DNA from 4 places in the Chelativorans sp. AA-79 genome. Region 1 is predicted to be linked to each of the others. Evidence: predicted binding sites of a transcription regulator. Region 1 holds the regulator's gene; each other region holds the start of a gene.

Region 1 (7,218 bases):
GCGCCTGCAGGCCGACCACAACGCACTGGGCATCTTCGGCTATTCCTTCCTCTATGAGAACCAGGATACGCTGAAGGCGGTGGCGGTCGATGGCGTAAAGCCCTCTCCCGAGTCCATTGCCGACGAGTCCTACACGGTCTCTCGTCCGCTGTTCTTCTATGTCAAGAACGCGCATCGCGGCGTCGTTCCGGGTCTTCAGGAGTTCGTCGAGGAATACGTCTCTGAAGAGGCGATGGGCCCCGGCGGCTATCTCGAAGAGCGCGGTCTCATTCCGCTCTCCGACGAGAAGCGTGAAGAAGTCCGCAATGCGGCGATCGAAGGCAAGAGCCTCACCCGCTTCACGCAGTAACCATCCAGCGAGTCTGCACCGCGCCTTCCTTGCGGTGCAGACATCCCTCACACAGTCGAACCGAACGCAGGCAGCCCGTGACCGGATATCTGTTCTTCACAATCCTGGCCCTGTCGCTCATCGCCTTCTATGTGGGGCGGACGACGGCAAGCCGGTTCGTCGCCGCAAATAGGGCGGAAGTACATTCGCGCCCGATCTATCACGGCGCCTTCGCGGCCGTCTGGGTGGGCCTTCCCGCCCTTATCCTCGTTCTTCTGTGGCTCCTTATGCAGGGCGCCGTCCTTGATCGGTTGCTTCTGGCCTCTTTGCCGGACAGCCTGACCGAAGGCGCGTCAGCCTCGCAGCTTTCGCTCTATCTCAGCGAGATCAAGAATGTCGCTTCGGGGCGCATCTTCAGCGAGCCGTCGCCGGAGATCACCGCCGCTGCGGAGCGCTACAGCAACTGGCAGATGATCGCGCAATGGGCGATGGTGGTGGTGGCGCTCGCGGTTGCCGCGCTGGCGCTTTATCTCGCCCGGACCCGCATGGCGCCGCGCTTCCGTGCGCGTCAGAATTTCGAGCGGGCGCTGGACATCGTCATGATCTTTTCCGCCGTCGTGGCGATCCTGGTGACGATCGGCATCGTCGTGTCGCTCACTTTCGAGGCGATGCGCTTCTTCAGGCTCGTGCCGCCGCAGGAATTCTTCTTCGGGCTCAATTGGGAGCCGCAGATCGCCATCCGCGAGGACCAAGTGGCCGGAACGGGCGCGTTCGGCGCAGTTCCTGTCTTCACAGGAACGCTCCTGATCGCGACAATCGCGCTTCTCGTCGCCATTCCGATCGGCCTCTTCTCGGCAATCTACCTGGTCGAGTTCGCGAATGAGCGCGTTCGGGGCATCATCAAGCCGCTCCTGGAAATCCTCGCAGGCGTGCCCACCGTGGTCTACGGCTTCTTTGCCGTGCTTACGGTCGCCCCCGCGATCCGGCAGGCCGGCGGCCTGATGGGTATCGCCATATCGCCAAACAGCGCGCTGGCTGCGGGCGGGGTCATGGGGATCATGATCATCCCCTTCATCTCCTCTCTGTCCGACGATGCGTTGAGGGCAGTGCCGCAGTCGATGCGCGACGGTTCCTTCGCCATGGGTGCCACGCGCGCCGAGACGATCACGCGGGTGCTGCTCCCCGCTGCCCTTCCGGGCATTGTCGGCGGTGTCCTGCTGGCTGCAAGCCGCGCCATCGGAGAGACGATGATCGTGGTGATGGCCGCGGGCCTTACCGCGACGCTTACAGCCAATCCGCTCGAGGGCGTCACCACGGTGACGGTGCAGATCGTCACGCTGCTGATCGGCGATACAGCTTTCGACAATCCAAAGACCCTCTCGGCCTTTGCGCTCGGCCTGGTCCTGTTTGTCGTGACGCTTTGCCTCAATGTCCTGGCGCTGCGCATCGTGCGCCGCTATCGCGAGAAGTATGAGTAGATCCATGGCCGATACGACAACTTCCGCCCCCAAGCCTTTCAATTGGTCGTCGCCGGAAGCGGCAGCGGTGCGCAAGCGCCGCTATGCCGCGGATCGCCGCCTGCGGCTCTATGGCCTGATATCGATTTTGACCGCAATCGGTCTCCTCGGCGTGCTGATCGCATCACTGGTCGCCACCGGCCATAGTGCCTTCCTCCAGACGAAGATCGCCGTCGAGTTCACAGCCGATCCGGCGAACGTGCCGGCGGACGATCCCGCCTCGGGCAATTTCCGCGCCGTGGTCTCCGATGCCGTGCAGCGGTTGTTCCCCGGGATCGACAATCCGCGTGAACTACGGACGGCAGCAGGCATTCTCTCCAATGGCACGGTCAATATCGTGCGAAACTACGTGGCCGGGAATCCGCAGGTCGTCGGCAGCTCGTTCACTTTGAACGTTCCCGCCTCGGATCCCTATGACCAGCTTTACAAGGGCGTGATCGACCGAGACCTTCCAGAGGATCGCCGCAGGGTTTCGGATGCGCAGATTGCGCTTTTTCAATCGCTGGAGGAGCGCGGTCTGGTGTCCGCGCCGTTCAACTGGGGCCTGTTCGTCAACGCCGACAGCCGCTTCCCAGAACTGGCCGGTCTTGCGGGTGCTATCGTTGGTTCCTTTTATGCCCTTCTGGTGACGTTCCTGATCTCTTTCCCGGTGGGCATCGCGGCGGCGATCTATCTGGAGGAGTTCGCGCCCAAGAACCGCTGGACGGACCTCATCGAAGTGAACATCAACAATCTGGCTGCCGTGCCGTCGATCGTCTTCGGCCTGCTGGGACTTGCCGTCTTCATCCAGGTCTTCGGTCTGCCGCGGTCCGCGCCGCTGGTCGGCGGTCTGGTGCTCTCGCTGATGACCCTGCCAACCATGATCATCGTCACGCGCGCGGCGATGAAGTCGATTCCTCCTTCCATCCGTGAAGCCGCTCTCGGCATCGGCGCGTCGCGCCACGAGGTCATCCTGCACCACGTCCTGCCGCTGGCGCTGCCTGGCATCCTGACGGGCACGATCATCGGTCTGGCGCAGGCACTGGGCGAGACAGCCCCCCTGCTGCTTATCGGGATGAACGCCTTCCTGACCACGCCGCCGGGTGGTATCATGGATCCAGCCACCGCCCTGCCGACGCAGATCTTCATCTGGGCAGACAGCCCCGAGCGCGGCTTCGTCTCACGCACCTCGGCCGCAATTCTCGTGCTCTTGGGCTTCCTGATATTCATGAACGCGGTGGCCATCTATCTCCGGCAACGGTTCGAACGTCGCTGGTAACGGAGTGAGGATATGAATATGCTGACAGATACAGCCGTCGAAAATGCGCTCGACGAAGCGCCCCGGGCTGAAACCGTGAAGATGCGTGGCTCCAAAGTCAGTGTCTTCTATGGTGAGAAGCAGGCGCTCTTCGAGGTTGGTCTCGACATCCGTGAAAACCAGGTGACGGCGTTGATCGGTCCCTCGGGCTGTGGCAAGTCGACGTTCCTGCGTTGTCTGAACCGCATGAACGACACGATCGAGAGCGCCCGCGTAACGGGCGACATCACCCTCGATGGCGAGAACATCTACGATCCGCGCATCGACGTGGTGGAATTGCGCGCCCGCGTCGGCATGGTGTTCCAGAAGCCCAATCCGTTTCCAAAGTCGATTTACGAGAACGTCGCCTACGGCCCTCGTATTCATGGCCTGGCCAGTGCCAAGAGCGATCTCGACGGCGTTGTGGAGACCAGCCTGCAGAAAGCGGGCCTCTGGAGCGAGGTGAAAGACCGGCTGCAAGAGCCTGGAACGGGCCTCTCCGGCGGCCAGCAGCAGCGCCTCTGCATTGCCCGCGCCATCGCCGTCTCGCCCGAAGTCATCCTGATGGACGAGCCTTGCTCGGCGCTTGATCCGATCGCGACCGCCAAGGTCGAGGAGCTGATCGACGAACTGCGCGAGAACTATACGATCGTCATCGTGACCCACTCCATGCAGCAGGCCGCCCGCGTCTCCCAGCGCACGGCGATGTTCCATCTCGGGAACCTGGTCGAAGAGGGGCCGACCGACAAGATGTTCACCAACCCGGAAGACAAGCGGACCCAGGATTACATCACAGGCCGGTTCGGCTGATCCGGCGCAGTTTGCAAAAGGAACGGACTCATGGGCCAGCATACCGTCGCCTCTTTCGACGAGGATCTGGAGCACCTCGACCGCCTCATCCGTGAGATGGGCGACCTTTCGGCGGCCATGACGCAGGCTGCAACCAGGTCGCTGCTCTATTCAGACAATGCGCTCGCGCAGCGCGTGATCTCCGACGACGTCGTCATGGACGCAAAGCAGCGCGAACTCGATGAGCGCGCGATCACGCTCATCGCCAAGCGCCAGCCCATGGCGCAGGACCTGCGGGCGGTTGTCGGTGCGATCCGCATGGCGGCCGACCTCGAGCGGATCGGCGATCTCGCCAAGAACATCGCCAAGCGCGTCGGTGCGGTGGGCGGCGGCGCTCCCCGCGGCCTGACGCAGCCGATCGAGACCATGTCCAACATGGTGCTGGAACAAGTGAACCTGGTGGTGGACCGCTATGTCACGCGCCAGCCCGAAGCGCTGACCAAGCTGCGCGACGAGGACGAGAAGATCGATATCCAGTACACGTCGGTGTTCCGGCAGCTCCTCACCTATATGATGGAGGATCCGCGCAACATCACCGCCTGCACGCATCTCCTGTTCTGCGCAAAGAACCTCGAGCGCATCGGCGACCATGTGACCAACATCGCGGAGAACGCCTATTATGTGCTCACAGGCCTGCAACTCCCCGTGCAACGGCCGAAGCAGGACGAAACGCAGGTGACGGCCGGGTAGCTGGAGGCTGTTGAATGATCGCACCGAAAGTCATGGTGGTCGAGGATGACGAACCGCTCTGTGTGCTGCTGCGCTACAATCTCGAGGCGGAAGGCTACCAGGTCGAGGTGATCACGCGCGGCGACGAGGCGGAAGTGCGGCTGCAGGAGAACGTCCCGGACCTGCTCGTGCTCGACTGGATGGTGCCTGCCGTCTCGGGGATCGAGCTGTGCCGCCGGCTCAGGATGCGTCCGGAGACGGAGCGGCTCCCGATCATCATGCTGACCGCGCGCGGGGAGGAGAGCGACCGTGTCCGCGGGCTTTCCACCGGCGCGGACGACTATCTGGTGAAGCCCTTCTCGACGCCCGAATTCATCGCGCGGGTGCGTGCGCTTCTCCGGCGCGCCAAGCCCGAAGTGCTTTCCACGGTGCTGAAGGTCGGCGATATCGTGCTCGACCGTGAATCCCATCGCGTCTATCGGCGCAAGAGCGAGATCCGCCTCGGGCCGACGGAATTCCGCCTGCTCGAGTTCATGATGCAGCATCCCGGCCGCGTCTTCTCCCGCAGCCAGCTCCTCGACAATGTCTGGGGCGAGACGATCTACATCGACGAGCGGACGGTGGACGTTCATGTCGGGCGGCTGCGCAAGGCGGTGAACCAGGGGCGGATGCCCGATGTCATCCGCACCATCCGCGGCGCGGGCTACGCCATTCGCGAAAACTGAGGAGAGGCCCGTTCGGGCTGCTCTTTCCCCCAGCCCGCCGCTGATGTGCGAAGGCCCGGCGCGAACATGTCGCGGTCGAGGCCCGTCAGTGCGCTCATCGCCGCGCCGTGCAGGATAAGCGGCACCGCATTGGGCAATGTTTCGAAGGCAACGGCTTCGGCGTGCTGGCCCCCTGCGGTCTCGGCCAGCGCACGGCGGATCTCAGGCTCGAGAATGTCGAAGGCCGCCGTACCCTGGCCCACCATCGCCACCGGTGCCGGGTCGATTAGGGCAAAGAGATTGCCGAGGCCGAAGCCGATCGCCCGCCCCGCCTCGCGGAAGGCGTCCCGCGCCTGTCCCTCTTCTTGCCGCGCTTGCCCCGCAAGCCTCTGCATTTCCCCCGCCTCGATATCGGCCACCGGCTTCTCGTCCCTGCTCTTCCCGGAGGCGCGGCGCCAGATGGCGTAGTTGCCGGCATAGGCTTCGATGCAGCCCCGGCGCCCGCAACGGCATAGTGCACCCCCAGGTTCATGCACCATGTGGCCGAATTCGCCCGCCGAGGAGCGTGTGCCGCTGAACATCTTCCCGTCCAGCATCAGGCCCATGCCGATGCCGTGGGAAAGGAGAATGGTGATGAAGTTGTCGCCGTAGCGCTCGGGATTGAGCCACCGCAGCGCCACGGCAATCATGTTGCAGTCGTTCTGCACCGTCACCGGCACGTTGAACGCTTCTTCGAGTTTGGGGCCGATCGGCAGATCGCTGAGCGGCGTGATCGGCGACCACAGGAGCTCGCGTCCGGCGGAATCGGTGATGCCCTGCACCGCGCAGGCGATTCGCAGCAGATCGGATCGGCCCTGGGCGATGTCGCGCACGGCGGATATGGTCGCGTTCAGCAACTCGTCCCGGCTCATATCGAGCGTGGAAAGCCGATGTGTCCTTCGGTCGATCACCTCGCCGCGATAGTCGACCAGGATCGCCGACAGGCTGTTGAAGGAGAGATAGAGGCAAACCACCGATGCGGCATCGGGATTGAGGCTGATGGCGACCTGCGGTCGGCCGCGCCGCAGGGGCGGCGGGTCGCCCTGTCCTGTCTCGCGCATCGCGCCCGCCTCGATCAGGTCGGAGGCGATGGCCGAAATGGTGGAGTGGCTGAGGCCCGTCAGCCCGGCGATCTCGGTGCGCGAGGGCTGTCCGGCCCGCCTGACCGCGGCGATCACCAGTGCCCGGTTGCGCTTGCGCATCTCGTCATGGCGGATGCCTGCAGTCACGTCTCCTCCCTCGACCGGGCGGCATGCTGCCGTCGATCTTGCACTTCAGTTGATATTGACACGCGTAACAACCTGCGTCATTCTTTTTTTCGAGGCTCGAAAAAATGAGCCTTCCGGCGTCATGCGTTCGGGTTGATCGGTGTGCTACGGTACGGCTCCGATCGTGTGAAGCCGGCGAGCATTTGTTCCGATCTGGTTCTCGGGCCGGGATTCCGGCCGCCCGCTTCCGCAGCGGTGCAGGAATGTCAAATCCGTGAGGTCGGCGCAAGCCAAACCGAAGTCGCGCATCAGGCGCTGGGAGGAAAATCATGAAGAACACCGTCACCGCTGTTCTGGCGGGGCTTACCCTGTCTCTTTCGCTCTCCACGGCCGCCCTGGCCGAGGGCAAGACGATCGGCGTTTCCTGGTCGAATTTCCAGGAGGAGCGCTGGAAGACGGACGAGGCCGCCATGAAGGCGCAGATCGAGGCAGATGGGAACACCTATATCTCCGCGGACGCGCAATCCTCACCCTCCAAGCAGCTCACCGATGTCGAATCGCTGATCGCGCAGGGCGCCGATGCGCTCATCATTCTCGCGCAGGACGCCTCCGCCATCGGCCCTGCGGT
Region 2 (7,218 bases), 190 kb from region 1:
TTGGTGGCGGAACGGATATCCTCGATCAGGTCGCGCACCAGGGTCTTCTCCACCACGGGGAGATCGCCGTCGAGCGCGGCAGGCTTGAAGCCGTCGAGCGCAACCTTGTAGAGCCGCTTGTTCTTCGCCGCCGTGCCGATGAGATTGTCACGCTCGACGATGTAGAGCGCGCCGTCGTGGGCGGTGATCTCCGACAGGCCGATCCAGCCCTTCTCCGTCGCGTCGAGCGGGTAGCGCGCTGCAGACCACTCTTCGGAAGAGGGCTTGTAGGCAAGGAGCTTCACCTGCCCCTTGGGGTCGTCCTTCCACTCGCGCTGGACGGCCATGACCAGCATCTGCTCGTCGCCCTCGCCCACGGTGGTGATGCCTTCAAAGCCGTAGCGGATCTCATGCGCCAGCAGTTCTGGCGGCAGGCCGATCTCCTCTTGAATCACACCTTCGGCGTCGACGTGATAGACCGCGTGCGGGATGAGTCGGTCGGTGCGCCCTTCGGAGGCGAGCCAGAAGCCGCCCTCGCCATCGGAGGCGAGGCCTTCGATATCGAGCTTCTGTGCCGGCGCGTCGCCGCGCTTGACGACGATCTTGCGGGTGACCTCGGCGGGGGTCTTTGTCGCATCAACGGCGAAGATCGCCGGCTGAGCTCCATAGACCGAGTCGGAGGCGGCGAAGAGATGGCCTGCCTGCGCCGGGTCGGCTGCGAGCGCGGAGAGTGCCCCCCAGCCGATCGGGCGCCCATCCTGCATGACCGAGGCGATCATCGGATAGGCCGGAGCGCCTTCGCCGAGTTCATAGACCATGACGTGCGAGCGCGCGCCGCCGTCTTCCACCAGGTCGGTCTCGTTCGCCGTCACCAGAAGGTTGCGCTGGGGGATGGCCAGCACGCCTTCCGGACCGATGCCGGAGGGCAGGACCTGCACGAATTCCGGCTCCGCGCCGGTATCGCGATAGACGGCCACGAGGGAGGAGCGCTCCTCTGCCACGAAGATATACCGCTGATCGCCATAGGCGGCGACCTCGATGCCCTCGGGCTCCACACCCTTGGCATCCGACCGCTTGTCGGGATAGTGGCCGGCGAGCGCCGCCCGGTGGTCGAGATCCGCGCCGGAGTCGTAAAGCACCTCGCCCGCCTTGGAGAAGATGCTGAAGCTCCGCGAACCGCCCTCGTAATCACCTTCGTTTGCGACTACCAGGCGGTCGTCGTCGAGCCATTTCACGGCGTCCGGCTCGCGCAGGAGATCGCTTGCAGACTGGTCGAAGCGCAGCGCGCCGTCATCCAGTGTGTCGATATTGTCGAGGCTCGTGCTGCCGGCCGAGAAATGGCTGACGATTTCGCCGGTTTCGGCCGAAACGATGGCGATGTGGTTACTCTCCTGAAGCGTGACGGCGATCTCGCCCGCGTCGTTGAAATCCACGAGCTCAGGCTCGGGATCCTCGGGCGCCACTGCGGCAAGCCCGGTGAGGTCCACGGTTTTGATGCCGTCGCAGTCCGCTACGCCATCGGCAAGCGGCACGATCTGGAGTGTGCCTGCGGGCATCTGCGGGATCGCGCCGTCGTTCACGTCCTCGTCGCGCTCGTTCTCGATGGCGATCGCGAGGAAGCGCTTGTCCTTGCTGACGGCCACGGAATCGGGCTGCCCTGCCAGCGTGCATGCCTCCTCCGCCTGCTTGCCGGCAATGTCCATCACGAGCAGCTTGCCAGAGGGATCGGTGTAGCTCCCGGACGTGTTGACCGCCGCGAAGGCCTTGCCGCCCACGACCGTCACCGAGGTAGGCTCGCCCTCCACCTTGAGGATGCCGGCCGCCTTGGGAGTCTTCGGATCGGTGATGTCGACGAAGCCGATCGCGCCCAGCGGGCTGTCGGAATAGACGAGTGTGTTGCCGTCCTCGCTCGCCGTGATGATCTCCGAAGAGGTCGGGGTTGCCGGGTCGATGTCGTCCGGCAGGTTCTCGGCGACGGGGAACGTCGCGATTCGGTTGAAGGCCTGCTGTGCGAAAGCAGGGATCGCTGTGGAAAGCGAAAGCGTTGCGGCAAGCGCAAAGAGCAGTGAAGGACGTCCCATTCCCCATCTCCCTCTCGGTTGGAAACACCGCTTCTTGGAAGACGAGGATTGCAGCCGCATGACGGGACGATGACAGTCCCGTGACGTCCCCGGAGGAATTCGGACAATAGTTTTCTTGCCTCGATGGACGAATGCAACTATATAACGCCCATCCCATACATCGGTGGCAATGACCACCGCCTGCGCTGGGGACGCGGGCGAAGACAGGATATTTTTACGATGGCCAACACGCTTCTCATGCCGAAGGCAACCGCCGTCTGGCTGGTGGACAACACGGCGCTTTCCTTCGACCAGATCGCCGAGTTCTGCAAGCTCCACCCGCTGGAGGTGAGCGCGATCGCCGACGGCGATGCGGCGCAGGGCATCAAGGGGATGGATCCGGTGATCACCGGCCAGCTCACGCGCGAGGAGATCGCGCGCGGCGAGGCCGACCCGGATTACCGCCTCAAGCTTTCGGAGCCGAAGGTGCGCGTGCCGGAGACGAAGCGCCGGGGACCGCGCTACACGCCGCTTTCCAAGCGCCAGGACCGGCCGAACGCCATTCTCTGGCTGGTGCGCAACCATCCGGAACTGAAGGACGCGCAGATTTCGCGCCTCGTCGGCACCACCAAGTCGACCATCGAGCAGATCCGCAACCGGACGCACTGGAACTCGGCCAATCTCGTGCCAATGGACCCGGTGACGCTGGGGCTGTGCTCGCAGATCGACCTCGACATCGAGGTGCAGCGCGCCTCCCGCAACGTGCCGCAGCAGCCGCCGGCCGGCGACACGCTCCTGCCTGCCTCGCAGACGGAGAAGATGCCCTTCGAGGAGACCCGCCAGGAGGAGCCGGAGGAGAAGGAGCTCGACGCGGATGCGGTGTTCGCGAAGCTCTCTTCGCTGCGCTCCAAGAGCGACGAAGACGAGGAATAAGACCTCTTAGCCGCACCATCCGACGATGCACCGGCCGATGCCGTAGAGTGCGGCCAGCGCGTCCACAGGCTGAAAGAATCTCCCCATCCAAAGGAAAAGGGCTGTCCTTGCGGACAGCCCCCGTGTCTTCCATTCCTGACGCGGCCAGCGGCTCAGCAAAAAGCCGCGCCGCGCGTCATGCGCTTTAGCCGAGAGGCTGCTCCCGGGTAAGGCAATCCGCCGAGGCCACGCTGGAATTGAAATCACTCGACATTGGATCACCTCCTTTCGTTTGTTGCAGTTGCCCCCAATGTGGATGGCGAAGGGCGATCGCGCAAGGGGTAAAGCTTCAGTTCAGGGAGAATGATGTCGTCGCCCATTGGATACTGCCGGCTTCGCGGGCACGCCACGGGCGGCCGGGGATGCCCGGCGCACCTAGGTGATCGCGTCCGTCTGCTGCCCGCCGCCTGGGCCGACCAGGCTTCGCCTGAATGGGATCGCGGTACGCTGCTTGCACCATATCGGGCATGACGGCACGACAGACCAGAAACCGACCTATTTCGCTACGAGCGTTCATGACGGTGTTCCGGAATGACACAGCCTGCGCTCCACATCTGATCCAGCAGCCTTGGCCGGACGGCTCGCGTCGCCCGCAGCATCTGTCTGCCGCAGATTTCCGGCCGTCCCGCAAGCCCCTGCTTCAACCAATCGGATGCTGACATGACCAGAGTTCTTGCCGCTCTATCGATAGCGCTCAGCACTCTCTATGCGCCCACAGTTTTCTCTGCCGAACTCGTTTTCGTCGAGATCAAAGGCTGCGTCTATTGCATACGCTTCGACAGGCAGATGGCGCCGGCATATGCAACCAGCGAGATCGGAAAGAGGGTTCCCCTACGGCGGGTCGATCTCATGCGCCGCTGGCCCGACGATCTGAAACATGTGGAGAGGCCGCCCTATACGCCCGTTTTTATCCTTGTAGAGGACGGCAGGGAGATCGGCCGCTTTCTTGGCTATAGGAGCCCGCGGCAGTTCAATCGCGACCTGCGGCTGATGCTGCAAAAGGCACCCCTGAAGCTGGCCGAACACCTTCGTTCGTCCGGCGGCGGCCGATGACGTAACGTTGCTGCAGTGCGCGCTGCGCTATGCCGGTCAAACCCGGGCCGACGTCAGGCTGGCTGACGTGACGGCCCGCCTAAGGAGCTGAAGAAGGAAAGCTCATCAAGCCTGGACCGTCTTCTTGTTCTGCCGGTTCTCCACCAGGTCCTCCACGACCGCCGGATCGGCCAGCGTCGAAGTGTCGCCGAGCGCGCCGTAATCATCCTCGGCGATCTTGCGCAGGATGCGGCGCATGATCTTGCCGGAGCGCGTCTTGGGCAGGCCGGGGGAGAACTGGATCTTGTCCGGCGTGGCGATCGGGCCGATCTCCTGGCGCACGTGCTCGACGAGTTCTTTCTTGAGCCCGTCGGAGCCTTTCTCGCCGGCCATCAGCGTCACATAGCAGTAGATGCCCTGGCCCTTGATGTCATGCGGATAGCCGACCACTGCGGCTTCCGAGACCTTGGGATGGGCGACGAGGGCGGATTCCACCTCGGCCGTTCCGAGCCGGTGGCCGGAGACGTTGAGCACGTCGTCGACGCGGCCGGTGATCCAGTAATAACCGTCCTCGTCGCGGCGGCAGCCGTCGCCGGTGAAATACTTGCCTTTGTAGGTGGAGAAATAGGTCTGCACGAAGCGCTCGTGATCGCCGTAGACCGTGCGCATCTGCCCCGGCCAGGACTCGGTAATGCACAGATTGCCGGAGCCTGCGCCCTCGATCTCCTTGCCGTCGCCGTCGACGAGCTGCGGCCGGACGCCGAAGAAGGGCAGCGTCGCCGAGCCCGCCTTCAGGTCGATGGCGCCGGGCAGCGGTGTGATCATGATGCCGCCGGTCTCCGTCTGCCACCAGGTGTCGACCACGGGGCTGCGCTTCTCGCCGACCACGTTATAGTACCACTCCCAGGCTTCCGGGTTGATCGGCTCGCCCACGGAGCCGAGCACGCGCAGCGACTTGCGCGAGGTCTTCGTCACATACCGATCGCCCGCACCCATGAGTGCACGGATGGCGGTCGGCGCGGTGTAGAAGATGTTGACCTGGTGCTTGTCCACGACCTCCCAGAGGCGGGAGGCATCGGGATAGTTCGGCACGCCCTCGAACATCAGCGTGGTCGCGCCGTTGGCGAGCGGGCCGTAGACGATGTAGCTGTGGCCGGTTACCCAGCCTACATCCGCCGTGCACCAGTAGATGTCGCCGTCCTGGTAATCGAAGACGTACTGGTGCGTCATGGAGGCATAGACGAGATAGCCGCCGGTCGTGTGCAGCACACCCTTCGGCTTGCCGGTGGAACCGGAGGTATAGAGGATGAACAGTGGATCCTCCGCCTTCATGGACTCCGGCTTGCATTCCGCCTTCGCGTCACGGGTCTCCTGATGATACCAGAGGTCGCGGCCCTCCACCCAGTCGATCTTGCCGCCCGTGCGGCGCACGACGAGCACGTGGCGCACCTTTGCGCCCGCCTTCTCGGCGATGGCGATGGCCTTATCGGTGTTCTCCTTGAGCGGGATCGTCTTGCCGCCGCGCAGGCCCTGGTCGGCGGTGATGACGAAATCCGACTTGCCGTCCTCGATGCGGCCGGCGAGTGAATCGGGCGAGAAGCCGCCGAAGACCACCGAATGCACGGCGCCGATGCGCGCGCAGGCGAGCATGGCATAGGCGGCTTCCGGAATCATGGGCATATAGATCGTCACCCGGTCGCCCTTCTTGACGCCGCGCGCCTTCAGCACATTGGCGAGGCGGCACACATGCTCATAGAGCTCGCGATAGGTGATCTTCTTGTCGTCGTAGGGATTGTCGCCTTCCCAGATGATGGCGACCTGGTCGCCACGCTTCTTCAGGTGCCTGTCGATGCAGTTGTGCGCGACATTGGTGACGCCGTCCTCGAACCACTTGATCGAAACCTTGCCCTTGAAGGAGGCGTTCTTGACCTTGGTGTAGGGCTTGAACCAGTCGATGCGCTTGCCGTGCTTGCCCCAGAACTTGTCCGGATCCTTGATGCTGTCCTTGTACCATTTCCTGTAGGTCTCGCCGTCGATCAGCGCGCGCTTCTTCCACGCCGCCTTCACGCGGTGAACATGCACTTCGGACATCTGTTTCCTCCGGATCTGGGCATTTTACCGGAGCTTCGCCCCGTCAAGGGACGCCGCCCCACGCATCGGCGCGCATTATTACCATTCTGGCCGCGACGGCAATATCAGACCAATGATGGACACTCGGCATCTGTCGCAGAAGCGGACGCGTTCTTGTCAGCACTCAAGATTGAGCGCTGCTAACATGCTGTATTTCCAGGAACTTTGCGCTGCCAGAAGCATTTTTTCTCTGGACGGGTCAAGCCCGCCCGAGACACAATGGAACAGCAACGGCATTGGAAGGACATCCATGCAGGACACCCGCGAAACCGAATTGATGCTGGAAGGCTACGGTCTTACCACCGCGCAGTTTCTGTACCATCTTCCCGATCACCCGCATGTGCTGCAAAGCTTCATCTGGCAGCACTACGACATCGCTCCAAAATTTCCCGAGCTGTACCGGTTCATCGAATTCTGGCGCGACTCGCTCGAGGGACCGCTGCATTCGGTGAGCTACACGCACCGACAGCTCATCTCGCCCAGCGAGTGGCGCAAGATAACCGGTGAACTCGTGCTGCAGTGACCCGGCGACCGCGTTCGCGGTGCCGACTCACCGCAGATGATAGGTCAGACCGCCGGCGGGTCGAGCCAGGCGAAACCCTCTTGCCGCGTCTATGTGGGCCAGGGGCGGTATCTGCCCGCCCGCGTGCGGGCCTTCCTGGATTTCCTCGTGGCCAATGTGAAGGGCGGTTGAGTGGCTTCAGCGGTCCCGCTCCGCGACGAAACGGGCGGCAAGGCGCAGCACGGTGGCCTTCTCGCCGAAGGGCTCGAGCAGTTCTTCGGCCTGATCCACCAGCCCGGCGAGCTGCCTGCGTGTCCATGCCTCGCCGTGGAAAGCGGCAAGCGTGGCCTTGCCGGCCGCGGCGTCCTTGCCGGTCGCCTTGCCCATGTCCTCGGCGCTGGCGGTAAGATCCAGGAGGTCGTCCGCCAGCTGGAAGGCAAGCCCGATGGCGGCGCCGAAGGAGGAGAGCCGCTCCCGCTCGGCAGGGCCCGCATTGCCGATGACGGCGCCCGCCTCGCAGGCGAAGCGGATGAGCGCGCCGGT
Region 3 (7,218 bases), 490 kb from region 1:
ATGGTGGAGAAGGGTATCCTCGACATGGATGACCTGGTCGAGATCTGGAAATCACCGCTCATCCCGAACGGCCCGATCGTCGTGCGCACTTCCATGGACCAGAGCATGAAGGACACGTTCAAGTCCTTCATGATGGACCTGCCGAACAACGATCCCGAGTGCTTCTCCGCGATCCAGGGCGGCGATTACACAGGTTACACGGAAGTCACGCCGGCCTTCTATGAGCCCATCTTCGAGGCGCGCCGCAAGCAGATCGGCTCCTGAACATCGATTGCCCCACCTGCGCCGCCAGTCCCTCCTGGCGGCGCTTTTTTTGCGGAAAGAGCGGCATGAGCATAGCCAATCAGGGCGCAACCCTCTCCAGTGTCGGCCTTGCCATCGAAGGTCATTGGCAGGCCCTGGCGGCGCGCCGCCGGCTCTACACCATCGGCGGCATCCTCTTCATGGTGTTCGCCATGGGCGGCTCGCTCTGGTTCGCCAACGAATCCAATGCGGGCAAGTTCTTCGACCGCCTTCCCTATTTCTTCGACTTCGTCGGGCAACTCGTGCCGCGCGACGGCTGGGAAGTCTGGCGCGCCCTGTTCGATCTGCCCTCGCCCTATGACGACGGCAGCCTCAAATACAACTATCCGGCGGGCAGGGTCTATATCACCGAGACCTTCTATATTCCCGAGTATTTCTACAAGATGCTGGAGACGATCAATATCGCGCTCGTCGCGACATTCGTCGGCTTCGCGCTGGGTTTCATGCTCTGCTTCGTCGCTGCTTCGAATATCACGACCCGGCGCTGGCTGCGTTTCTTCGTCCGCCGCTTCATGGAAGTGCTGCGCGCGTTTCCGGAGATCGTGATCGCGGGCTTCTTCCTCGCCATCCTTTCGCTGGGCGCCGTGCCGGCCATCATCGCTGTCGCCATCCACACCGTGGGTGCTCTGGGCAAGATGTTTTTCGAGGTCGTGGAAAATGCGGATATGCGTGCCGAGGAAGGCCTGCGCGCCGCCGGCGCCAATTTGGTCGAGCGCGTCTGGTTCGGTATCGTGCCACAGGTGCTTCCCAATTTCCTGAGCTACGCGCTTCTGCGCCTGGAGATCAATGTCCGCGCCTCCACCATCATCGGTGCGGTTGGGGGAGGCGGCATCGGCGAAGCGCTCCGGCTCTCCATCAGCCAGACGCATGAGGCCAAGACGCTGGCGATCGTTCTCCTGCTCTTCCTGACGATTGTAGCCGTCGACCAACTCTCGGCGTGGCTCCGCCGCCGCGTCGTCGGCAAACAGAGCTTCGAATTCGGACGCGGAGGCTGAGATGGCTGTTTTGACGGAAGCCGAGGCTCAGGCGATCGCCGAACGCCACCCGCAGGTCTTTGCCGCGTCGGTGCGCAAGCGGTTGACCGCATTTCTGGTCGGTGCGAGCATTGTCGCCTATCTCGTCTTCGCGTGGTGGTTCTTCTCGATCGGGCAGGTGTTCTCCGGCGGGAACTGGGGCATTGCCGGCGCCTATATGGCTGACTGGGTTTCGTATGAAGTCCGGCCGGACATCGGGTTCCGCGAGAACCACCTGGAGATCACCTATCCGCGTTTTTCGCCCCTGGGAGAGCACCCCGACCCCGATTGGGTGACCAAGGAGACTGCTATCGTCGCGATACGCGAGCAGGCGGGGACCGCCTCGGGCGGTGCAACTAGCGGCGCGGGTTTCCTCGGCCCGCTGGATAATGCGAACGCCAAGGGCGGTGAAGACAGCTTTCTCGGCTCCCTGGGCGCGGGGGCCTCCGGTACGCCGTCGGTGGAGTCCTCTCCCGCCGATGGCGTGCCGGAGACGGTTCGGCGGGAAGAAGCAGTCGTGGAGGCCAGCATCCGGTTCGGCGCAGGAACCCGCGTGGATGTCCGCCCCGGTCTCGTGCGCATCGAACGCGGCGGCGAGGCACTGACGCTCGACGTCGAGGAGGGCGCGGGCGTGATCGCCCGCGAACCCCTGCCGCGATGGGCCTCGCAGCGTGAGCCCGGAGCCAAGGTGATCGCCTATTTGGGATTTGCCGGGCGTGCCGAGATCGAGGACGACGAGGTCAAGATCCGCCGCCGCTTCCTTGGCTGGGAAAACTTCCTCTTCGACACGCGCTCGGCCTTTTTCGGCCGTCCGCTCGGCGAGGTCGCTTCGCTCATCCTCTTCGGCGAGCGGCTCGATCCGGGTGTATCCAACGCGGCGCTCGCCTGGAGCGATTTCGTGAACAACGCCGAATGGCAGCACGGCGACGTCTGGGTGAAGCTTCTCCAGACCATCGTCATGGCCTTTGCCGGCACGGTGCTGGCGACCTTGGTGGCGTTCCCGCTTTCCTTCATGGCCGCCCGCAACATCTATCCGAACCGCGTCGGCAATTTCCTTCTCAAGCGCTTTTTCGATTTCCTGCGCTCGGTGGACATGCTGATCTGGGCCCTGTTCTTCACGCGCGCCTTCGGCCCGGGGCCGCTTGCCGGCATTTCTGCCATCTTCTTCACGGACACCGGTACGTTCGGGAAGCTCTATTCCGAAGCGCTGGAGAATATAGACGACAAGCAGCGCGAAGGCGTCCGCTCCGTCGGCGCGGCTCCGGCGGAGGTCCAGCGTTACGGAGTCATGCCGCAGGTCCTGCCCGTCTTCCTGAGCCAGGCGCTCTATTTCTGGGAATCGAACACACGCTCCGCCACCATCATCGGCGCCGTCGGCGCAGGCGGGATCGGCCTGAAGCTCTGGGAGGCGATGCGGACCAATTCCGATTGGGAGAACGTGGCCTATATGGTGCTGCTCATCCTTCTTGTGGTTTTCATCTTCGATAATATATCCAACATGCTGCGCCGCCGACTGATCGGCCCTTAGAGGGCCTTTCGACCAAGGCGACGGCATCACTTGGCGTTGCACAAATACGGCAAGAACAATCGGAACGCCTGCGGATGTGAGCGCCTTCCCAGGCTTCCGAAGGCGGCTGACGGGCGCTGCACGCCCCCAGCCGAGAAGAACCCGGCAGATGCTTTTCTGTGGCGGCTTCGTTAATCTGTCATGCAAATCACTTAATCCATCGCGATCTGCGAGGACCGACCATGCGATACGCGATCTATTTTACACCCGAGAAGGACGATCCGCTGGCCCGTGTAGCCGAGCGGTGGCTGGGGCGCAGCGCGTTTGGCGGTCAAACCCAGGCACCGTCCGCCGCCGGCCCTTTTTCCGCCGCCGAGATCGCCTTTCACACAGCGGCCGCCCGCCGATATGGTTTTCACGCTACGCTCAAGGCGCCGTTCCGGCTCGTGGAGGGCAAGAGCGAGGCCGAGCTTACGGCCGCCCTCTCGCGCTTTGCCGCCGAGCGGGAGCCATTCGCCGTCGAGCGCATCGAGCTTGCGCGGCTGGATGGCTTCTTCGCTCTCGTTCCGGCCGTTCCTTCTCCGCAACTCGATCGCCTCGCCGCTGATGTCGTGACCTTTTTCGAACCTTTCCGTGCTCCGATGACGGCGAAAGAGATGGAGCGGCGCAATCCGGACGGCCTCACGCCCGCGCAGCTTAAAAATCTCCACAAATGGGGCTATCCTTACGTGTTCGAGGAGTTCCGCTTCCATATGACGCTTACGGGGCGTGTCCCGGCGGCTGAAGCCGCGCGCATGGAGGCTGCGATCGACGAGTTCTTCGGGCCGCTGCTCCTGGAGCCGCTCGAGATCTCTTCTCTCGCGCTTTTCGCCGAGCCCGAGGCGGGATCTCCCTTCCATGTGAAATCCTTGCATGCCATTGGTGGCGCGAGGGAAAGAAAGTTCGCTTGAAAATGCCCAGTGAATTGATTCTCAAGAACGCCCGTATCGTTCTGGCCGACGAGGTGATCGGCGGCAGCGTCGCCGTCCGGGATGGCCGGATTGCCGAACTGTCCCGAGGCCAGATGGATGCGGGTGAGGATATGGAGGGCGATTTCCTCATCCCAGGGCTCGTCGAACTCCATACGGATCACCTCGAGCGGCACTATGCGCCGCGTCCCAAGGTCCGCTGGAACCCCGTGGCATCCGTGCTGGCCCATGATGCGCAGATCGCCGCGTCCGGCATCACGACCGTCTTCGACGCGCTGCGCATCGGTCTCGACGAGGATGCGGACGTGGAAGCCGAGGACATGCGCCGCCTGGCGGATGCGATCGAGCAGAGCATCGCGGCCGATCGGCTTCGCGCCGATCATTTTCTGCATCTGCGCTGCGAGGTTTCCGCACCCGACTGCTTGTCCGGGTTCACCCTCTTCGAGAATGACCCGCATGTGAAGCTCGCATCCCTGATGGACCATTCTCCGGGCCAGCGGCAGTTCACCAATCTTGACGCTTATGCCACTTACTACAAGGTCAAGATGAAGCTCTCGGACGACGATTTCCGGCGCTTCTGTGAGAGGCGCATGGCGGAATCGCAGGCGAATTCCGGTCCAAACCGGCGTGCCATTTCCGAAGCGTGCCGGGTTCACGACATCATCCTGGCGAGCCACGACGATGCCACGACGGAGCATGTAAAAGAGGCGGAAGCCGACGGCGTGCGCGTGGCCGAATTCCCCACCACGGCCGCTGCCGCGCGTGCTTCCAAGGATGCGGGCATGGCGGTCCTCATGGGCGCGCCGAACGTGGTGCGTGGCGGCTCGCATTCCGGCAATGTGTCCGCGCGCGAGCTCGCCGAGGCGGGTGATCTGGACATCCTGTCTTCCGACTATATCCCCTTCAGCCTCGTCCAGGCGGCGTTTTTCCTCGACGAGGTGGTGGAAGGCATCAGCCTGCCGGAGGCCGTGGCCAAGGTTTCCAGGAACCCCGCCGAATCCGTCGGGCTCACCGATCGCGGCGTGATCGAGCCGGGCCGGCGTGCCGACCTCGTGCGCGTCCGGCTTGATGACGGCATCCCGGTGGTGCGTACCGTCTGGCGTGAGGGGCGCCGCGTCGCGTGATGTTTTCGGCCACCATCGAGCGGGCGCAGGACGAGGCGCCGTTTCCCATCCGGCAGGGCGTGTTCGTCGCCGTAGTCGGTCCATCCGGCGGAGGCAAGGATTCCGTCATCGGCTATGCCCGCGAACGGCTTGGGCGGCTCGAAGGGGACATCGTCTTCGCGCGGCGCGTCATCACGCGCCCGATGGAGCCGGGCAGCGAGGAGCACGACACGCTCGACGAGGCGGCTTTCGAGCAGGAGAAGGCCGCCGGCCGTTTCGCCCTTTCCTGGCACGCCAACGGCCTGAGCTACGGCCTGCCGGTGAGTCTCGACGATGCAATGCGCCAGGGCAAAGTAGTGGTGGCGAACGGCTCGCGCGCGGTGATCCCGGAAATCAGGGCTCGTTATGCCCATGTCCTGCCGCTGGTCGTCACCGCCCCGCGCGCGGTCCTGGCGGAGCGTCTTTCCCGCCGCGGTCGGGAGACGCGGGAGGAGGTGCTTGCGCGGCTCGCCCGGGGCACGGCAAGCGAGCTGGCCGTGCCCGACGCCCTCGTCATCGACAATTCCGGCCCCCTCGAACAGGCGGGAGAGCGCCTCCTGGAAGCGCTGCGCAAGGCGGCTGCCTGGAGCGACGTTTGTGATATGGTCTGATCCCGAAAGGGATGGACCACATGGTGCTCAAGGCCGAACTGCACTGCCATATCGAGGGTGCGGCTTCGCCCGCCCTGGTGGAAGCACAGGCGCGGAAATACGGGGTCGACATCTCCTCCTTCATCCGCAACGGCGCATACTACTGGCACGACTTCACCAGTTTCCTGCTTGCCTATGACCGGGCGGCGAGTCTTTTCCGCTCACCGGAGGACTATGCGCTGCTCGCGGAGTCCTATCTGACGGAGCTTGCCGCCCAGGGTGCAATCTATTCGGAATTCTTGACCTCGCCGGACCATGCGGAGCGGGCGGGACTTTCGCCGCAGGCCTACACGGAAGCGCTCGGCGAGGGCATGGCCCGGGCGAAGGCCGCGACCGGCATCGAATCCCGCATGATCGTTACCGGCGTGCGCCATTTCGGCCCGGAGGCCATCGAGAAGGCCGCACGCTTCGCCGCAAGTTGCGGGCATCCGCTGGTGACGGGTTTCGGCGTGGCGGGCGACGAACGGATCGGGCACCCGAGGGATTTCGTCCGAGCCTTCGCCACCGCCCGCGAGGCGGGACTCGGCGTTACCATCCATGCGGGTGAATTCGGCGGGGCCGACAGCGTCGCGGCGGCGCTCGACCATATCCACCCTTCACGCATCGGCCATGGCGTGCGTGCGATCGAGAGCCTCGATCTCGTGCGCCGCATCGCGGATGAAGGCGTGGTACTGGAGGCCTGCCCCGTTTCGAACGTGGTGCTGAGGGTCTTTCCCGATTTTGCGCGGCACCCCTTCCCGCAGCTTCGCGCCGCCGGCTGCCGCGTAACGCTCAATTCCGACGATCCGCCACATTTCCACACCAGCCTCGCCCGTGAATACGCGGTGGCGGCGGAGCATTTCGGTCTCGGCGACGCGGCTCTCGCCGCCATCACGCGCACGGCCATCGAGGCGGCTTTCATGGACGAGAAAACGCGCGCCGTCCTCCTTGCCCGTCTGGCGCGGGAGGAGAAGGCCGCCTGAAGACGCGAGGCGACAAATCTGTGGCCGGAACCTGCGCGACGGTGGCGGCGCTACACATAAGCGGTATTGTTATCGGCTGTTGAGAAGTTTCGTGGAGCAGATCATGCAGGGCGTGACCGTCGTGGGCCATCCGCTTGTCCAGCACAAGCTCACCATCATGCGCGACAAGGAGACGTCGACGGCTGGTTTTCGGCGGCTCCTGCGCGAGATCTCGCTGCTCTTGTGCTACGAGGTGACGCGCGACCTGGAACTGACCACGCGCAGGATCGAGACCCCGCTCACTCCCATGGAGGCCCCGACGCTCGAGGGCAAGAAGCTTGTCTTCGCCTCGGTGCTGCGCGCCGGCAACGGCCTTCTGGACGGCATGCTTGACCTCGTGCCGGCTGCGCGCGTTGCCCATATCGGGCTCTACCGCGATCATGAGACGCTGGAAGCGGTGGAATATTTCTTCAAGGCGCCGAGCGATCTGGAGAACCGGCTGGTGATCGTCGTCGATCCGATGCTGGCGACGGCCAATTCGGCCGTTGCGGCGGTCGACAAGCTCAAGTCGCGCGGCGCCACCAATATCCGCTTCCTATGCCTCCTCGCCGCGCCCGAGGGCATAGAGCATTTCCGTGCAGCGCACCCCGAAGTGCCGGTCTTCACTGCCTCGATCGACGAGCGCCTCAACGAG
Region 4 (7,218 bases), 160 kb from region 1:
TGGTGTGTGCCCTGCCGGCAGGAGCATCCGCTGCTGATGGAGCTGGCACAGGACGACCGCCTGCGGCTTGTCGGCCTCAACTATAAGGACAAGCCGGAGAATGCCCGGCGCTTCCTCGGCGAGCTCGGCAACCCGTTCGATGCCATCGGCGTGGATCAGAGCGGTCGCGCGGCCATCGACTGGGGCGTCTACGGCGTGCCGGAGACTTTCCTGGTCGGCCCCGACGGCAGGATCCGCTATAAGCATGTCGGCCCGTTCACGCCCGAAAGCATCGCCGACGAACTGATCCCCGAGCTCGAGAAAGTGCTGCCGGGCACCTCGTGATGCGGTCGCATCCGCTCGATTTCTTCGTATCTGCCGCTTTTGCGAAAACGCCGGGATTCTACCCGGCTGCAAGTGGCTCAACGGCTGGCGATCGCCGCCGCGGCGCCAGCCATCATGGAAGCGCTGGTGCGGTTCGCGATGCGCATGGCGCGCGCGCTTCGCAGGAGCCGTCGCGCTTGGGCGGCTGCAACGGCCCAGCCGAGGTCCACGGCGATCAGCACGATGAGCATGGTGAGAGTCAGTTCGGCCCAGCCCACGAGGCTCACCGCCGAGAGATCGATGATGGTGGGAAGCAAGGCCAGATAGAACATCATGATCTTCGGATTGCCGAGCGTGACGGCCATGCCGGTGAGAAAGAGCCTCCAGCGGCTCCCCGCCTGCGGGATGGCTCCGTCATCCATGGCGACGGGCGCAGTCCACATCTTCCAGGCGAGCCAGAGCAGATAGCAGACGCCCGCATATTTGATGGCGAGGAAAGCGAGGTGGAAGGTCTCGGCGATGAAGGCCAGGCCGAAGATCGCGCAGGAAAGCCAGACTGCCTCGCCGATCCACATGGCGAGCAGGAACGGGAACACGTCGCGGAAGCCGCGCGAGATCACGCGCGCCACGAGGGCCGCGATGCTCGGGCCCGGAGACCCGGCCGCCACGAAAAGCGCACCGGCAAAGATGATCAGCGAGGAGAGGTCCATGATGCCGCCAGCCTGTTCAATGGCGGCATCATAGCCTTTTCGGAAAGAACGGGAAGCGGGCTCGCTGGAAAGCCCGTCTCTTTTAAGCGACGGCGAGCTTCTGCTTCTCGAAGCGCTTGCGCTCGTGCGGGTCGAGATAGAGCTTGCGCAGACGGATCGACTTCGGCGTCACCTCCACCAGTTCGTCGTCCTGGATCCAGGAGAGCGCACGCTCCAGCGTCATGCGGACGGGCGGGGTCAGCTTCACCGCCTCATCCTTGCCGGCAGCGCGGATATTGGTGAGCTTCTTGCCCTTGAGCACGTTCACTTCCAGGTCGTTGTCGCGGGAATGGATTCCGATGATCATGCCCTGGTAGACCTTCACGCCCGGATCGATGACCATCGGACCACGGTCTTCGAGGTTCCACAACGCGTAAGCCACGGCCTCGCCCGGCTCGTTGGCGATCAGCACGCCGTTCACCCGGCCACCGATTTCGCCCTTGTAGGGCTGGTATTCGTGGAAGAGCCGGTTCATCACGGCCGTGCCGCGCGTGTCCGTCAGCAGTTCCGACTGATAGCCGATGAGGCCGCGCGTCGGCGCATGGAAGACGAGGCGCTGGCGGTCGCCGCCCGAGGGGCGGAGCTCGACCATCTCGGCCTTCCGCTCCGACAATTTCTGCACCACGATTCCCGCGTGCTCCTCGTCCACGTCGATGACGACTTCCTCGACGGGTTCCAGAAGCCCGCCGTTCTCGTCCTTCTTCATCACCACGCGCGGACGCGAGACCGCAAGCTCGAAGCCTTCGCGGCGCATGGTCTCGATGAGCACGGAGAGCTGCAACTCGCCACGTCCGGAGACGAAGAAGGAGTCCTTGTCGGCCGATTCCTCGATCTTCAGGGCCACGTTGCCCTCCGCCTCCTTCAGGAGGCGATCGCGGATGACGCGGCTCGTCACCTTGTCGCCTTCGGTGCCGGCAAGCGGAGAATCGTTGACGATGAAGCTCATGGTCACCGTCGGCGGGTCGATCGGCTGCGCCTCCATCGGCTGGGAGACTGCAGGGTCGCAGAAAGTATCCGCCACCGTTCCCTTCGACAGGCCGGCAATGGCGACGATGTCGCCCGCCTGCGCCTCCTCCACCGCCGTGCGCTCCAGTCCGCGGAAGGCGAGGATCTTGGAAATGCGGCCCTGCTCGATGAGACTGCCGTCGCGCGCGAGCACCTTCACCGCCTGGTTCGGCTTGATGCTGCCGGAGGCGATGCGCCCGGTGATGATGCGGCCGAGGAACGGGTTGGCCTCCAGGATCGTGCCGATCATGCGGAAGGCGCCGTCCTCCACCTGGGGCTCCGGCACATGTTGCAGCACGAGGTCGAAGAGGGGGGCAAGCCCCTCGTCCTTCGGGCCGGCGGGATCAAGATTCATCCAGCCGTCGCGGCCCGAACCGTAGAGGATCGGGAAATCGAGCTGCTCGTCGGTGGCATCGAGGGCTGCGAAGAGATCGAAGACCTCATTGATCACCTCCTCGGCGCGGGCATCCGGCCGGTCGATCTTGTTGACGACGACGATGGGCTTGAGCCCCACCTTCAGCGCCTTGCCGACGACGAATTTCGTCTGCGGCATGGGGCCTTCGGCGGCGTCGACCAGAAGCACGGCGCCGTCCACCATGTTGAGGATACGCTCCACCTCGCCGCCGAAATCGGCGTGACCGGGCGTGTCGACGATGTTGATGCGCACATCCTTCCAGACCACCGAGGTGGCCTTGGCGAGAATGGTGATGCCGCGCTCCTTCTCCAGGTCGTTGGAGTCCATGGCGCGTTCGTCCACGCGCTGGTTTTCGCGCACGGAGCCGGACTGCTTGAGCAGGGCGTCGACGAGGGTCGTCTTCCCATGGTCGACATGGGCGATGATCGCAATATTGCGGAGTTTCATTGTCTCTCTTCAGGGTCGCCGGACGCGACTTTTGCGCGCGCCCGCATTTCTTCGGTCGCGCTCATACAGGTTTTTTCGCAGATGCGAAAGGGAGGAGGCGTGAATGCCCGCCGCCGGCTTCGATGCCCATATAGGGATCCGGCGGGCTGGCCGGTAGTCTCCACTTCGACATTCGGGGAAATCCGCGGCCGGGAATCTTACCCTCCCGGCCGCCATTCGGGATTTCAGGCTGACCGCACCGGATCGAGCATCACCTTGAAGAGCTCGTTGTCGTCGCGATCCATGAGCCGCACGGTCATCTGCTCCGTCCGGCCGTCGATGTCGACCAGGCCGAAGAACTGCAGGCCTGCCGACGGCGGCAGGTTCGCGCCCTGCTCCTCGGTCGGCGCCTTCACGAACTTCAGCTCGGGGCCGAAGGTGCCGTCGAGTGCGTTGGGGCCGAAGGTTCCGGCATGCAGCGGGCCGGAGACGAATTCCCAGAACGGGTTGAAATCCTGGAAGACTGCCTTGTCCGGGTTGTAGTAATGCGCCGCAGTGTAATGCACGTCGGCGGTAAACCAGACGGTGTTCTCGATACCGGCGTTCTTGACGAAGCGCAGGATGTCGGCGATTTCGATCTCGCGGCCTTTGGCGGCGCCACCGTCGCCATTGGCGATGGCCTCGATGCTGTCGCCGTCCGGCACGACGAGGCCGATCGGCATGTCGCAGGCGATCACCTTCCAGGTCGCCCTGGAATTGGCGAGTTCGCGCTTCAGCCACCGGACCTGCTCCTCGCCCATGATGCGGGCTTCGGGCGTCAGCGTCTCTTCGAGATTCGCGCCATTGGGCCCGCGATAGGAGCGCAGGTCGAGGAAGAAGACGTCGAGCAGCGGTCCGTATGCGATCTTGCGGTAGACACGGCCGGGCTCGGCCGGGGTGTAGCGGATCGGCGCCATCTCGTGGAAAGCGCGTGCGGCGCGCGCCTGGAGCAGGGCGATGGATTTGACCTTGTAGCGATCATCGGCCGAAAGATCCTTGGAACTCGACCAGTTGTTGACCACCTCGTGGTCGTCCCACTGGAAGAAGGTGGGGCAGATCGCGTTGAGTGCCCGCACGTGCTCGTCCATCATGTTGTATTTCCACTGGCCGCGGAATTCGTCCAACGTTTCGGCCACCTTGCGCTTCTCGTCGATCAGCACCTTGTTGATCCATTTGGAGCCGTCCTTCAGCTCCACCTCGTCCTCCATTGCGCCGTCGGCATAGATCGTGTCGCCGGAATGGAGGAAGAAATCCGGCTGGTGCTTCGCCATCGTGGCATAGGTGAGCATGCCCTTCTCGTCGATGCCCCAGCCCTGGCCGGCGGTGTCGCCCGACCAGGCGAAGCGGATGTTTCTGCGCGCAGCCGGAGCGGTGCGGAAGCGGCCGACGATCGGCTCCGAGGCGGCCGCGACATCGTCGAGGTCCACGGCGGTGAGGCGGTAGAAGATCTCCTGATCGGGCGTGAGGTCGGTCAGGAGCCGCTTCACGGCGAAATCGCTCTCCGGCAGCGCGTCGAGCGGTGGAAGCCGCATCGGGTTGGCGAAGCTCTCGGTGGTCGAAATCTCGAACTGCACACGGGCGGGCCGGTCCGCGCGGGCCCAGACCATACCCGACACCTGGTCCACGTCGCCCGACTGGATACCGTGGGTGAATTGCGGGCGCGACGATGCGCGCGAGATGGCAGGCATGGCAAGGCCGCCCGCCGCGGCGGCAAGAATGGTGGCGCTGCCGCCTGCCAGGAACTGGCGGCGGGTACGCACTGCAAAAGGTTTCATGGCAGTCTCCCTCGTTGGAATAGCGAGGGCACTTTCTTCCGCCCGTGTTGCAGGCGGTTGTCGGGAACATGACTGTTTCCTGACACCTGGATGACCGGGCGCGCCGGGGCGCCGGGCGTCAGGCCTTGCCGCTCTCCCATGCCGCTCCCTGGAGTGCGTCGAGCGGGATCTTCAGGTAGCGCCGGCCGTTCGCCTCCGGCTCCGGCAGGCGGCCGCCATTCATGTTCACCTGTAGTGCATGGAGGATGAGCCTGGGCATTGGCAGCGTCTTGTCGCGCGCCTCCCGCAGCGTCACGAATTCGGCCTCCGTGCGGCATTTCGAAATGTGGATGTTCGCGGCCTTCTGCTCCGCGACGGTGCTTTCCCAGCGCGGCTCGCGCCCGCCCGGCTGGTAGTCGTGGCCGGTGAAGACCCGCGTCTCGCCCGGCAGGGAGAGGATCTCCTGGATGGAGCGCCAGAGTCTTGCGGCGCTGCCGCCCGGAAAATCTGCGCGTGCCGTGCCGCTGTCAGGCATGAACAGCGTGTCATGCACGAAGGCGGCGTCCCCGATGATATAGGTTATCGAGGCCAGCGTGTGCCCTGGCGAGAAGAGGACGCGGGCGGGGATTTGGCCGACCGAGAAGCGTTCGCCCTCGGCAAAAAGCCTGTCCCATTGCGAGCCGTCGACCGGAAAATCCGGCAGGTTGTAGATATCCCTCCAGAGTTCCTGCACGCCCACGACGTGGTTGCCGATCGCCGTGGGCGCGCCCGTCTTCTCCTTCAGGTAGGCAGCTGCGGAGAAGTGATCGGCATGAGGGTGGGTGTCGAGAATCCACTCGACGGCCAACCCCCGGTTCGCCACGAAGTCGAGGATGGCGTCAGCACTTTCCGTAGCGGTGGCGCCGGATTTCTCGTCATAGTCCAGAACGGGATCGATGATGGCGCATTTCTTCGTGGCCGGGTCCGCGGCCACATACTGCAACGAAAAGGTGCGCTTATCGAAAAACGCCGTCACCTGTGGCGTCTCAGCGGCTGCCACGGCCACCTCCTGACGATGATGAAACATTGAGCGTCTTTAACCGAACGCGGCCGGTATGTCTTCACCCCAGCCGGATGAGCCCGACCGTCCAAAGTGGTAAGGCCGTGCGACTGCCTCCCGCCTGTGGCAGCGAGCGGCGCTGCAGGCGTGGAACAGGGGCGGAACGGCCTTGACCTTGTCCATCCGCTAAGGCATCGAAACCCATCTTTTGCCCGTGCTCCCGAGTCGCGGGCGCCCATCCTTCCTGCCGGAGAACAGCATGACAGACGAAATCACGAACGAGACTGCGCAGACCGTTGCCGCGGGTCAGCTTCGCGCCTTCATCGAGCGCATCGAGCGGCTCGAGGAGGAGAAGCAGACGATTTCCGACGACATCAAGGAGGTCTATGCCGAGATGAAGGGAAACGGATTCGACGTGAAGGCGGTGCGCACGATCGTCCGGCTGCGCAAGAAGGATCAGGCCGAACGGCAGGAAGAGGAAGCGATGCTCGATCTCTACAAGGCTGCACTCGGAATGGTCTGAGCCCTCGGGCTGCGTGCTCCAGTCCCTTTCCTGGCTCTCTTCGCGCGGCGGGCGGTTTCCTCCAGCTCTTCAGTGGCGCCCGTCGAGGTGGCGCGCACGGCGCAGTTCGGGGAAGAGCCATGCCCACAGCCCGGCGATCGCCACCGCACCCACGCCGCCGAAGACCACCGCCGGCACCACGCCGATGAAGGCGGCCATCGTGCCGGCGCGGAACTCGCCCAGTTCGTTCGAGGCGCCGACAAAGACCATGTTGACCGCGTTGACGCGCCCGCGCAGCCGGTCCGGTGTCCAGAGCTGGATCAGCGTCTCGCGGATATAGACGCTCACCATGTCGGCGGCCCCCAGCCCAGCAAGCGCCGCGATCGACAGCCAGGGGATGGTCGAGAAGCCGAAGACGGCGGTGAAGACGCCGAACAGGCCGACGAAGAAGAGCATGATGACCCCGGCATGGTTGCGGATCGGATGGCCGGCGAGCCAGACTGCCACCAGGAGCGCGCCGATTCCCGGGGCGGCGCGCAGGAGGCCGAGCCCCCACGGTCCGAGATCGAGGATGTCGCGCGCATAGACCGGAAGCAGCGCCACCGCGCCGCCGAGAAGCACGGCGAAGAGATCCATTGAGATCGCCCCGAGCACGATCTTCTCCTCCCAGATATAGCGGAAGCCGGCGAAGAGGGTCTGAAGCGTGGGCTGCTCGGTCTCCGTGTGCTGCTGCGGCTTCGGGATCGAAAAGCACAGGAGTGCCGAGACGAACATGAAGACCGTCGCGACCCCGTAAGCCGTCTCGGCCGAGAGACCATAGAGCAGGCCGCCCGCGACCGGACCGACGATGGCGGCCACCTGCCAGGCGGAGGAGTTCCACGCCACCGCATTGGCGAAGTCCTCCGCCGGCACGAGATTGGCGATCAGCGAGGCCGCGGCGGGGCCCAGGAAGGCGCGCGCCGTCCCGAACACGGCGAGGACCAGGA

The links. Region 1 encodes PhoB, which activates phosphate uptake and scavenging genes when phosphate is short. Its sites were predicted from a motif close to TGTCATNNANCTGTCAT; they were not measured.
Region 2: a site for PhoB is predicted at 2,119-2,135, ahead of PVE73_RS02385 (esterase-like activity of phytase family protein). Genes of this name have one in related genera too.
Region 3: a site for PhoB is predicted at 3,010-3,026, ahead of PVE73_RS00915 (DUF1045 domain-containing protein). Genes of this name have one in related genera too.
Region 4: a site for PhoB is predicted at 4,781-4,797, ahead of PVE73_RS02555 (alkaline phosphatase D family protein). Genes of this name have one in related genera too.

Annotation. Positions count from the first base shown of each region.
Region 1 covers NZ_CP120361.1:671,912-679,129, forward strand. The annotation lists gene PVE73_RS03400 (substrate-binding domain-containing protein) at 1-349, shown strand, start outside; gene pstC (phosphate ABC transporter permease subunit PstC) at 427-1,806, shown strand; gene pstA (phosphate ABC transporter permease PstA) at 1,811-3,103, shown strand; gene pstB (phosphate ABC transporter ATP-binding protein PstB) at 3,116-3,931, shown strand; gene phoU (phosphate signaling complex protein PhoU) at 3,962-4,660, shown strand; gene phoB (phosphate regulon transcriptional regulator PhoB) at 4,678-5,364, shown strand; gene PVE73_RS03430 (ROK family protein) at 5,343-6,611, opposite strand; gene xylF (D-xylose ABC transporter substrate-binding protein) at 6,920-7,218, shown strand, end outside.
Region 2 covers NZ_CP120361.1:486,166-493,383, forward strand. The annotation lists gene PVE73_RS02385 (esterase-like activity of phytase family protein) at 1-2,060, opposite strand, end outside; gene PVE73_RS02390 (DUF1013 domain-containing protein) at 2,280-2,972, shown strand; gene PVE73_RS02395 (transcriptional regulator) at 3,672-4,064, shown strand; gene acs (acetate--CoA ligase) at 4,170-6,134, opposite strand; gene PVE73_RS02405 (usg protein) at 6,424-6,696, shown strand; gene PVE73_RS02410 (hypothetical protein) at 6,733-6,867, shown strand; gene PVE73_RS02415 (polyprenyl synthetase family protein) at 6,874-7,218, opposite strand, start outside.
Region 3 covers NZ_CP120361.1:184,958-192,175, forward strand. The annotation lists gene phnD (phosphonate ABC transporter substrate-binding protein) at 1-264, shown strand, start outside; gene phnE (phosphonate ABC transporter, permease protein PhnE) at 330-1,298, shown strand; gene phnE (phosphonate ABC transporter, permease protein PhnE) at 1,300-2,844, shown strand; gene PVE73_RS00915 (DUF1045 domain-containing protein) at 3,066-3,773, shown strand; gene PVE73_RS00920 (alpha-D-ribose 1-methylphosphonate 5-triphosphate diphosphatase) at 3,776-4,915, shown strand; gene phnN (phosphonate metabolism protein/1,5-bisphosphokinase (PRPP-forming) PhnN) at 4,915-5,544, shown strand; gene PVE73_RS00930 (adenosine deaminase) at 5,565-6,545, shown strand; gene upp (uracil phosphoribosyltransferase) at 6,649-7,218, shown strand, end outside.
Region 4 covers NZ_CP120361.1:514,414-521,631, forward strand. The annotation lists gene PVE73_RS02540 (DsbE family thiol:disulfide interchange protein) at 1-324, shown strand, start outside; gene PVE73_RS02545 (LysE family translocator) at 402-1,013, opposite strand; gene typA (translational GTPase TypA) at 1,096-2,919, opposite strand; gene PVE73_RS02555 (alkaline phosphatase D family protein) at 3,144-4,712, opposite strand; gene PVE73_RS02560 (MBL fold metallo-hydrolase) at 4,831-5,757, opposite strand; gene PVE73_RS02565 (DUF2312 domain-containing protein) at 5,990-6,253, shown strand; gene PVE73_RS02570 (MFS transporter) at 6,323-7,218, opposite strand, start outside.